DNA from 2 places in the Bacillus sp. NMTD17 genome. Region 1 is predicted to be linked to the other one. Evidence: predicted binding sites of a transcription regulator. Region 1 holds the regulator's gene; the other holds the start of a gene.
The links. The regulator Rex, encoded in region 1, represses fermentation and respiration genes when NADH is low (regulators of the CRP and FNR family bind a similar motif). The targets are predictions, from matches to a motif close to TTGTGAAATATTTCACAA.
Positions count from the first base shown of each region.

Region 2: a site for Rex is predicted at 4,488-4,505, ahead of C6347_RS13165 (L-lactate dehydrogenase). Genes of this name have one in related genera too.

Region 1 covers NZ_PVRH01000006.1:300,452-306,283, forward strand. The annotation lists gene C6347_RS17465 (CPBP family intramembrane glutamic endopeptidase) at 1-435, shown strand, start outside; gene C6347_RS17470 (YdiK family protein) at 432-626, shown strand; gene C6347_RS17475 (NUDIX hydrolase) at 684-1,310, shown strand; gene tatC (twin-arginine translocase subunit TatC) at 1,350-2,114, opposite strand; gene C6347_RS17485 (twin-arginine translocase TatA/TatE family subunit) at 2,121-2,300, opposite strand; gene C6347_RS17490 (redox-sensing transcriptional repressor Rex) at 2,328-2,981, opposite strand; gene moaC (cyclic pyranopterin monophosphate synthase MoaC) at 2,997-3,488, opposite strand; gene C6347_RS17500 (ABC-F family ATP-binding cassette domain-containing protein) at 3,627-5,549, shown strand; gene tsaD (tRNA (adenosine(37)-N6)-threonylcarbamoyltransferase complex transferase subunit TsaD) at 5,821-5,832, opposite strand, start outside.
Region 2 covers NZ_PVRH01000004.1:142,550-148,381, reverse strand. The annotation lists gene C6347_RS13180 (DegT/DnrJ/EryC1/StrS family aminotransferase) at 1-501, opposite strand, end outside; gene C6347_RS13175 (LacI family DNA-binding transcriptional regulator) at 611-1,600, shown strand; gene C6347_RS13170 (L-lactate permease) at 1,839-3,461, opposite strand; gene C6347_RS13165 (L-lactate dehydrogenase) at 3,501-4,448, opposite strand; gene C6347_RS13160 (YfcC family protein) at 4,666-5,832, opposite strand, start outside.

The DNA of each region.
Region 1 (5,832 bases):
GCAGGAGCGATTGAACAATATGCATTTGGCATTGGCCGTGAATCCGAAAATACTCAAGCCATCTTATCCATTATGGATGCAGTTCCATGGCTTGTAATTGTCATCGCCCTGATTGGACCGATATTAGAGGAAATCATTTTCCGAAAAATCATTTTTGGTGTGATTTATGAAAAAACGAACTTCTTTATTGGAGCGCTTGTCAGTTCAGTGGTATTCGCAGCTGTACACAATGATTTTGCTCATATCTTACTTTATACTGCGATGGGCTTTACCTTTGCCTTTTTATATGCGAAAACAAAACGAATCATTGTTCCAATCGGAGCTCATATGCTGATGAACTCGCTCGTCATTCTTGTGCAGATTGAGCCAGTAAGAAAAATGATTGAAGAACAATCTCAAACAATGCAAATGATTATTGGAGGCTTTTTCTCATGAGAAACCCTGTCGTATGGGGCGTCATTTATTTTGCCGTAGGTGTTGCTTTCACCTATATGGCCATTCAAAATCCAGGTGACATGTGGTCATTTTACAGCATTTTGCTGATGGTGTTTGCGGCCTATAATATCAATATCGCGTTTAAAATGTTTGCCTTCTCTGTCAAACTCAAAAAACAGCAGCAAAAATAAATCAAAAACCATTTTCTAATCTCTGGAAAATGGTTTTTTTATGGAGGACAAGTTTTCATGGAACAAGAAAAACTGAACATCTTAAATGAGCAGCATGAAGCGATTGGAGTTGCACCCCGTTCAGATATCCACGCCCAAGGCCTTTGGCACGAAACCTTTCATTTCTGGCTTCTCAAAAAGGAACATGACACCGTGTATCTCTATTTTCAGCTAAGAAGCCCCGCAAAAAAAGATTTTCCTGCTCTGTTTGATATCACAGCAGCAGGCCACCTTCTTGCAAATGAACAGCCTTCTGACGGTATGAGAGAGGTAAAAGAAGAGCTTGGTCTTTCTATCCCTTTTGAGGATCTGAACTTTGCAGGAGTTATACAGGATGAAATCCATCTGCCAAATTTCATCGATCGTGAATTTAGCCATGTATATCTTTACATTCATCAAGAAGAAGAGATGAACGTTCAATTACAAAAAGAAGAAGTCGCTGGACTTTACAGAGCAAAGCTAATGGATGCACAGCAGCTTTTCATGAGAAAATGTGAAAATATTCATCTGGAGGGCTTTGAAGTGGATGAAGCCGAAGAACAACGTGAGGAAAACAGAGTAGTCTGTGTACAAGATTTTGTCCCGCATGAGCCTGCCTATTATCAACATCTATTTCAAGCGATCAATCAATTCCTTTCACAATAGAAAAAGCATCGTGACCCTTATTTGGATCACGATGCTTTTTTATGAGACATCATAATTTTCTTTCTCCTCTGTCTCTGTTTGCTGCATTTTGCGATAGGTCACTCTCGAAATGACAATACTCACTTCGTACAAAACGAGCATCGGCAAGGTAACCATGAGGTGAGAAACGATCTCTGGCGGTGTAATCAGTGCGGCAATGACAAGGAGGACAAAATAGGCATACTTCCGTATTTTTGATAAAAACATCGGTGTGATGATGCCAAGTCTTGTGAGAAACATCAACACAACGGGCATCTGAAACAAAAAGCCAAATGGAAGTGTTAACTGCATCAGAAATGTAAAATACTCATGAATCCCAATCACTTGCTCTACATTTAAATCATTCGACATCCGCATCAGAAAATCGACGACAAAGGGAAACAAAATAAAATAAGAGAAAGCCACACCGCTCAAAAATAAAAGAAGTGCAATCGGAATGTAAGCAAGTGTCACCTTTCTTTCTTTATCATATAAGCCAGGACTCACAAATGCCCATAGCTGATATAAAATCACGGGACACGTCAAAACCAAAGCAATGACAAATGCGAACTGCATAAACACGTACAGAGGATCTGTGAGCTTAAACGCGTTCAGCGTCAGTGTCGCCGCTTCATCCGTATTTTGTAAATACACAATGACCGGCTTAGCGAGAAAAAAACCTGCCACCATAAAGGAAACAAAAAACATCGCAATGATCACTAAACGTTTTCGCAGTTCCACAATATGCTCCATAAGCGGCATATCTTTGACATTCATGAAGCTCATCCTATTCTACTGATCTTCTTTTTTCTTATTTTCTTCCTGATCATCAGCTAAACCTTTTGTGGCATTTTTAAATTCACGTAATGTATCTCCTGCTGCTCTTCCTAATTGAGGAAGCTTTTTCGGCCCAAAAATAATGAGCGCAACAATCGCAATCAGAACCAAACTTCCAGGACCAATCGGACCCATTTGCTCCACCCCCTTTACCCCTTTTCGTCAATCCTCCTGTGTAACAGAGTAATGCTTTAAGAAATACACAAGAGACTGAAGTTCAACCGCCAAATCTATATGATGAATTCGAATGTGTTCCGGCACATTCAATCGAGCCGGCGTAAAGTTAAGGATTCCTTTGATGCCAAGGGCAATCAAACGATCTGTAATGGATTGAGCTGCTACGGCAGGTACTGTCAAAATGGCAACAGGAATATCTCCTACCTCTTGAACATGCTCTTCAAGCTTATCCAAATCATAGACAGGCACGCCGCCTATCTCACTTCCTATTTTACTCTCATTGACGTCAAAAGCCATTGAAATTTTTGTATTATTATTTTTGATGAAATTATAGTGTAAAAAAGCAGTCCCTAAATTCCCGACACCGATGAGCATGACATTGGTCATTTCATCTTGGTCAAGTGTCTTTCTGAAGAAGGTCAAGAGGTAATCGACATTATAGCCATACCCTTTCTTCCCAAGTGCACCAAAGTACGAAAAATCTCGGCGAATGGTGGCAGAATCCACTTTGACTGCATCACTAAGCTCTGCCGATGACACCCTTTGTTTTCCTGATGCATGCAGATTTTTTAAAAAACGGTAATATAGCGGCAAACGTTTGGCTGTCGCTTGTGGAATTTTTGACTGATCTATATTCATATAAGGTCCTCCAACTTAAATATCAGATGCTCTGTGAAAATCACCGTTTTTCCCGCCTGTCTTTTCAATTAAATAGGTAGGACCGATGATCATGCCTTTATCAATCGCTTTGCACATGTCGTAAACGGTCAGTGCACATACTGAAGCAGAAGTGAGCGCTTCCATCTCCACACCCGTACTTCCTTTTGTTTTCACCTGTACTTGTATGTTCAGAATGTACGCATTTCCGTCTTCCTCCCAATCAAAGGAGATATCCACGCCTTTTAGTGCAAGCGGATGACACATTGGAATGATGGTAGATGTTTGCTTTGCTGCCATGATGCCAGCAACCTGTGCAACAGACAGCACATCCCCTTTTCCAATTTCACGTTGTTGTATTTTATGAAACACTTCTTTTATCATACGAACGCTTGAAGCAGCAACGGCGGTTCTCACTGTAGACGATTTGTCACTAATGTCGACCATCTTTGCTCTTCCCTGTTCGTTAAAGTGGCTAAATTGACTCATCTTTCAACGCTCCCTCACTCAAATGATACACTATTTTTTCCTATCTGTCTTTCATTTGAATATGGCGATTGTATGTAACATTTGCCGGTTTACTGCTGATAAGCTACACTTAACATATTATAGCAGAGGTGAAGTTACATGATGATTCTACAAGTGAATCAGCTGTCCAAATCGTTTGGTGCTGATACCGTTTTAACGAATATAAAATTAGAAGTCAAAGCAAGGGATCGGATTGCCATTGTAGGTCGTAACGGCGCAGGCAAATCCACGCTTTTGAAAATCATTGCCGGTCAATTGTCTTACGAGCAAGGTGAGATCATCAAACCGAAAGACCTATCGATCGGCTATTTAGCACAGCATACCGATGTGACATCTACACGTACGTTAAAAGACGAATTATTATCGGTTTTTGATCATTTAAAAGGGATAGAACAAGAGATGAGAATCATTGAGGAGAAAATGGCTTCCTCCACAGGTTCTGAGCTGGATTCCCTCATGAAAACCTATGACAGACTGCAGCAGGAATTTAAAGATCAAGGCGGCTATCAATACGAAGCAGATGTCCGCTCCATTCTTCATGGGCTGGGCTTTAGTCACTTTGAAGATGAGACAACCGTTCAATCCTTAAGCGGCGGCCAGAAAACCCGTCTAGCGCTTGGAAAGCTCTTATTAATGAAACCAGAACTCTTAATTCTGGACGAGCCGACCAACCATTTAGATATTGATACCTTATCATGGCTGGAGCAATATTTGCAAAATTATACAGGCGCCATTCTGATCGTGTCCCATGACCGCTACTTCTTAGACAAAGTGGTGAACCATGTGTATGAAGTCTCAAGAACTGCCATGAAAAAGTTCGCAGGCAACTATAGTAAGTATCTTGAACTGAAAGCTGAGCAGCTAGAGCGTGATATGAAGCTCTACGAAAAGCAACAAGGAGAAATCTCAAAGCTCCAAGACTTCGTAGATCGCAACCTGGCAAGAGCCTCAACCACAAAGCGCGCTCAGAGCAGACGCAAGCAGCTGGAACGGATGGATCGTTTAGATAAGCCATTAGGTGATGAAAAATCCGCAAACTTTCATTTTGATATTACGAGACAAAGCGGCAATGATGTGCTGAAGGTACATGATCTCGACATTCGTTATGATGAAAAAACACCGCTCCTATCCTCCCTTTCTTTTCAGATCAAACGTGAGGATAGCGTGGCACTCATTGGTCCTAACGGGATCGGGAAATCAACCCTTTTAAAAACGTTAACGAACACATTAACGCCTGTAAAAGGCGACATCACCTTTGGATCTCATGTCACGATCGGCTACTATGACCAAGAACAAGCCAAACTGACATCCTCCAAAAAAGTGCTCAATGAGCTTTGGGATGACTATCCTCATATGAATGAAAAAGAAATTCGGACATGTTTAGGGAATTTCCTTTTTTCTGGTGATGACGTCTTAAAGCCCGTTCATGCATTAAGCGGTGGAGAAAAAGCCCGGCTTGCCCTGGCAAAGCTGATGCTCCAAAAAGCCAATTTCCTAATACTTGATGAGCCTACGAACCATTTGGACTTAGATAGTAAGGAAATTTTAGAGAATGCGCTGATCGATTATCCAGGAACCATCTTATTTGTTTCGCATGACCGTTATTTTATTAATCGACTAGCAACGAAAGTATTCGAGCTGTCGCGAGCGGAAACAAAAGAATACCTTGGTGACTATGACTACTACCTTGAAAAGAAAAATGAACAATTAGAGCTTGAGGCGTTTCAAGAAAATGAACCGCTTAAAAAACAAGCAGCAAAGCCAGTAGAAACAGCAAAGCTTTCTTATGCGGAAGAAAAAGAACTGAAAAAGAAAGAAAGACAAAAGCAGCGCAGAATCGAGGAAATTGAAAAGCGGATTGCTGTCATTGAAGAGAAACTTGGTGAAAATGAAGAGCTTCTATGTGATCCTGCTATTTTCCAAAATCATGAGAAGGTCCAAGACATTCAAACAGAAAATGATACGCTTAATCAAGAGCTTGAATCACTTTTCGCGGAGTGGGAAGAGCTATCCGAATCTTAAAGAGTGCCCAAATGGGTGCTCTTTTTTCTTTCAGTGAAAATTTATTATCCACATTAATATCCACAAAAACTTCTTTGTTATTCTTAAAAATTTTGAACTTATCCACTTTATACACAGGTTTTTAACCACATATCCACACAAAATTTCTTTTTTATACACATTCTCTTCATTTTAAAACAAAATTTTCAAATAATTGTGGATATATAACGTTTACATGTGAATAAATCGCTTTCATTGAAAATGAAAAAAACCTGTGTATCCACAGGAGTTTTCATTCATATGA
Region 2 (5,832 bases), on a different contig from region 1:
CGGAACAGCCCCAATCGCAAGCACTGCATTTTCTGTTGCAGCAAAGCTATTCGCTGGCAAAATGACCTCGTCTCCCGGATGGACGCCTGCTGATATGAGGCTGATCATTAGGGCATCTGTTCCACTTGACGTGGCAATGACATATTTCTTCCCTAAGTACTCAGCGAGCTGCTTTTCAAACGCCGGAATATATGGCCCTGAAGTAAAACGGCCAGAACTCAATACTTCTTTCAACACCTGCATGATATCATCGATCTCATCCTCTGAAATCAGTTTATCAACTGGCAGAAACGGTATCTTTTTTTCCTTATTTTGTTTATAATGGAAGAGAATTTTTTCCAAGCCTGTGCGCCCTATATCTTGCTCAAGGAACGTCACCAGCTTTTCATTTGCTAGGTGCTTCTCAACTGAATCAGACTTTACTTGAACACCTTGATTGATCATATCCAGCAAAGGAAGATAATCCTTGCTTTTACCTGATATCTTCGTCAATATTTGCATTCCATTCCCTCCAATTAATCAATTCCATTTGTTAATATTTAACTTGTTTCACATTGTAAATGATGTTATCGATTTCAGAACAATAACTTTGTGTAAAGGATTTGTTAATATGTGTACAATTTATGAAATTGCCAAACGCTGCGGGGTTTCAACCACCACCGTTTCCAGAGTGCTGAATCATCATCCATATGTGTCAGAGGAAAAGCGTCAGCTTATTTTACAGGTGATGAAAGAAATGGAATATACACCAAGTTCAGCGGCTCGCACTCTTCGTTCACATCAGACAAAAACCATTGCTGTGTCTGTCCCGGCTGTGGACCATCCTTTTTTTGCACAATTGATTAAAGGCATATCAAAGGAAGTACTGGATCAAGGTTATAAAGCCATCGTGCTTCAGACGTTTTATCAGGAATCGTTAGAGCTTGAAGGGCTTCAATTATTAAAAAAAAGAGAAGTAGATGGGGTCATATTAGGGGCATTAGAAAATCCGTGGGAAAAGATCGAGCCATTTTTAACGAACGGCCCTATTGTCATGGCGAACGAATATCATCAAACAGCAGACATCCCGATTATTGGATACGATGAGCGGGAAGCCGCCTATAAAGCGGTTGACTACTTGATTCAGTCAGGGCGAAGATCGATTGGGTTTTGCTTTGATACTGAAAGCAGTGAAGCACAAAAACAAAGGAAACAGGGCTATCTTGATGCACTTTCTGCACACGGCTTGCCGCTGCATGACGATTGGCTTTTTGGGGAGGCCTTCACCATTGAAGACGGTTTTCGCTTAATGGATGTCATCCATGACATGAAGAATGCACCTGATGCCATTTTCACGGGTAATGATCAAGTCGCAGCAGGGCTCATTAAACAGGCCATTTCATACGGTTATCAAATCCCTAAGGATCTAGCGGTGATCGGCTATGACAATCAAGACATTTGCGAGGTGACAGCTCCAACAATCACCACAATTGACATCCCGATCGTAGAGCTTGGCCAGCGGTCTGTGCAGCAAATAATCGAGATCCTGCAAGACCAAAAACCATTACAGCGTGAACATATCCATCTGCCTACCCGGCTTGTGACAAGGGAATCGACATAAACAAAAAAGACTGAGAGCTGTCTCAGTCTTTTTTGTTGACAAAGGGCTAAAATGATCTTTGTTTTAGCCCTTTGTCTTCCTTCTTGCAGCGTGATAGAAAACCTTTGCAGTCTAGGAAAGGCGAGCACCGGAGCGGAGCGAATTTTACATTCGTGAGCACCGGAGCACAGACCTGACAAAGAATGCGAGGGTTTATCTACACGCTGTGACTGAGAGCTGTCTCAGTCTTTTTTTAAACCTATACAAATTGAGCAAGAATGAATGTCCATATACACACAATAACGAGCAGGATGAAGCTGTACTTCACAGTCTTTTGGAAGAGCTCAGATTCTTTACCTGTTTCTCCAACAGCTGCTGTAGCTATGGCAATGGATTGTGGAGAAATTAATTTTGCCATGACCCCGCCAGTTGTATTTGCCCCGATTAACAAACCTGCCTGTGAGCCGATTTGAGAAGCAGTGACCGCTTGAAGGTTGCCGAATAAGGCGTTGTTACTCACGACAGATCCTGTAATAAACACCCCGATCCAGCCAAGCACCGGGCTGACAAGCGGGAACAAATCGCCTGTTTTGGCAAGTGCAAGCCCAATGGCTGAACTTAGTCCAGCGAAGTTCGCCAAGTTGGCAAAGCCCATGACAAAACAAATGGTAAGAACAGGTACCCAAAGCTCTTTCACTGATGCTTTTAAGCAGGCAGCGCCTTCTGTTAATGTAATATGTCTGCTAAACAACCCTGTCAGCATCACCGCAATCAGAATGGCAGTACCCGTTGCACTGATGACATCAATTTTAAAGATTGCATCAATAGGTGTTTCTGTTTGTGCAATTGGTGGTAATTTCACAATTTGCTGATGCAAAAACGGCATCTTCACTAAAATCGTCGTCCAGTTGAGCGGGCCTCCTGCAGCAAACAATGCTTTAAATGCTGGCAGACTCCATACCGTAATAACGGCGGTTAAAATATAGAACGGAGACCATGCTTTCAGCACTTCAATGCCGCGATACGTTTGTTTCTGTTCAATGGCTGGTGCTCCTTCTTCACGATAAATGTGTTTCGGCTGCCATTTTCGAAGAAATAAAGCCAAAATGCCCATACTTGCTAAAGCTGAAATAATATTGGCAAGCTCAGGACCCATTGTCACCATTGTGACAGCTTGTAAAATGGCATAGCTTCCACTTACAACAAGCAAGGCAGGGAGCGTTTCTTTAATCCCTTTGAATCCGTCCACAATGAGAATGAGGAGGAACGGAATACAGAATGAAATAAACGGTATCGTATACACAAGGGTTTGAGATAACGCAAGCGGCGTCATATTGCCCATTTGCGCCCCTGTAATGACTGGGATACCCACAGCACCAAATGCGCCAGACGCAGCATTGGCAATTAAGCAGAGCATCGCAGCTTTCAGCGGTTTAAACCCAAGCTCTGTTAAGAGAGCGGCACTGATCGCAATCGGTACACCAAACCCAGCGGCTCCCTCTAAAAATGCGTTAAAACTAAAACCAATTAATAAGAGCTGAAGACGTTGATCTTGAGAGATTCCTGCAATACTAGAACGAATGACATCGAATTTACCAGATTTCACAGCAATTTTATAGAGCCATACCGCCATGATGACGATATATCCAATCGGCCACAGCCCATTAGATATACCGAGCAGCACAGCAGATAATGCCTTTTCAATTGGCATATGAAAGAAGAAAACAGCTGTTACAAAGCTGACGATTAAGGTAAAACAAGCGGCTAAAACACCTTTTAACTTAAATACAGTTAATGCAAGCAGGAAAAACAAAATTGGAAGCATTGCTACCAATGCACTCACGAACTCATTACCAAACGGATTATATATTTGCTGCCACATAGTGATTCATCCTTTTCTGCTCAGATAGGTTGCTTTTGATTAAAAATGAGGAGCCAAAATCTCTTTTAACACATTCACACTGTGTGCGAATTGTTCTTTTTCTGTATCATTAAGTGCAAGCTCCATCACTTCTGTTGCGCCATTTCGATTCACAAGGGCAGGTACACCAATGTAGACATCTTCTGCTCCATACTCTCCATCTAAGTAAGTGCTAACGGTCAAAATACTGTTTTCATTGTGCAGGATCGCTCTTGTAATGCGGGCCAAACTCATCGCTACGCCGTAGTAAGTGGCGCCTTTTTTCTCAATGATTTGGTAAGCGGCATGGCGGACATTTTCCATCATCTCATCTAAATCTTCTTGTTTGTATTGATCATTTCTCTTCATTAATTCTGTAATGGGTACACTTCCGATATTCGCATGACTCCACACAGCAAGCTCTGTATCCCCATGCTCTCCAATGATGTACGCATGCACATTGTGTGCCGCTGCTTCAAAGTACTCACTGAGCATGTATCTAAATCTTGCAGTATCAAGTGTGGTTCCACTGCCAATCACTCGCTCTTTTGGCAGGCCACTGAATTTCCAAGTGGCATATGTCAAAATATCAACAGGGTTCGTGGCGACTAAGAAAATACCATCGAATCCACTTTTCATCACATTGTCTACAATGCCTTTAAATATATTTAAATTTTTCTCAACAAGGTCAAGTCTCGTTTCACCTGGCTTTTGGTTCGCACCAGCACAGATACATACAATGTCTGCATCCTTACAATCCTCATAATCTCCATACCATGTATTCACAGGATGCGGAGCAAATGCTTTCCCGTGGTTCAAATCCATGACGTCACCCATTGCTTTATCTTGATTTAAATCGATGACAACCAATTCATCTGTGATCGCTTGATTTATTAATGTAAAGGCATAACTGCTGCCTACAAAACCTGCTCCAATAAGTGCTACTTTGTTTACTTTTTCGTTTGTCATTTATCTCATCCTCCTGAGTAAAACTAGGTTGTTTTTCGTATGTGAAGTATTTCACATTCTTATTGTGCAATACTTCACAAACTTTTGCAAGGGGGTTGCTCAAAAAAAATATGTAGCGAATTTGTGAACACACTTATTGTGCTTTCAAAGCGCTGTCTCCATGCATATTTCCACAAGAAAAAAGCTGCCAAACAATTGTCAGCAGCTTTATACATGTTTAATAAGGTCCCCAGTTGATCATAACGCCGATACAAATAAAGACAAGACCAATGACAAACCAAATGAGCGCAAGCGGTACCATAAAACGCAGCCACTTCACATAAGGAATACCACTTGCAGCAAGCACAGCCATCAACACACCTGACGTCGGATTGATACAGTTGACCACCCCTTCGCCAAGCATAACCGCTTCAACAGCTACCTGTCTTGTGATGCCCATTAAATCAGCCAGTGGCGCAAGAATTGGAATAAAGACAACCGCTTCTCCTGATCCTGATGAAATCAAAAAGTGAAGAAGTGCACTCGCAATATACATCCCAATCGCACCAGCAATTGGACTAAATCCTGTCAGCATACTCGCCAAGCCATTGACCACTGTATCAAGCAGCTTACCGTTTTCTAAAATGACAGAAATGCAGCGTGCCATTCCGACAATGAGTGCGCCGTACACAAGGCTTTGACAGCCGACAATAAATGTTTTCGCAATATCATTGGCTGCTAATCCGCCAAGCAATCCAGCAGCAATGGCCATAAAAATGAACACACCTGCCATTTCCTTATCGGTCCAGCCAAGCTGAAGCGCGCCATATAAGAAGCCCCCAAGAGACAATCCGCACACCGCTAAAATCAGCTTATGTCTGCCGGTAAATGCAGGCTTGTCCACAGATTCTGCATCAGATCCGCCAAGCCCCTTCGCAGGAAACCATTGATCACCAAGAAGACTTCCCTTTTCTTTATTCTTCAGGCGTCTTGTATATAAATAGATGTACACAATACTAGATATAAGAAAGCAAAGATAAATAATGACACGCAGGCCAATGCCAGAAAAGATCGGCAGCTCTGCAATCGTTTGAGATAAACCTAGTGGAGATGGAGACAAAATGGTTGCGTTAAATCCAGCATAACAGCCGATGTAAATGACCGCTGCTCCTGCCACAGCGTCCCATTTCAAGGACCTTGCCACAATAATCCCGATTGGAATAAATCCTATAACAGAATTCACGACAATGCCGGTCGTTCCAAGCACCGAAAATAATCCTCCAACAATACAAATAAACAATAATTGCTTCGTTTGAAACCTGCTGATGACATGGTGAATCATTCCGTTAATGGCACCTGTTTTCTCCAAAATGGCAATGGTTCCGCCAGTAAATAGAATGAGAAA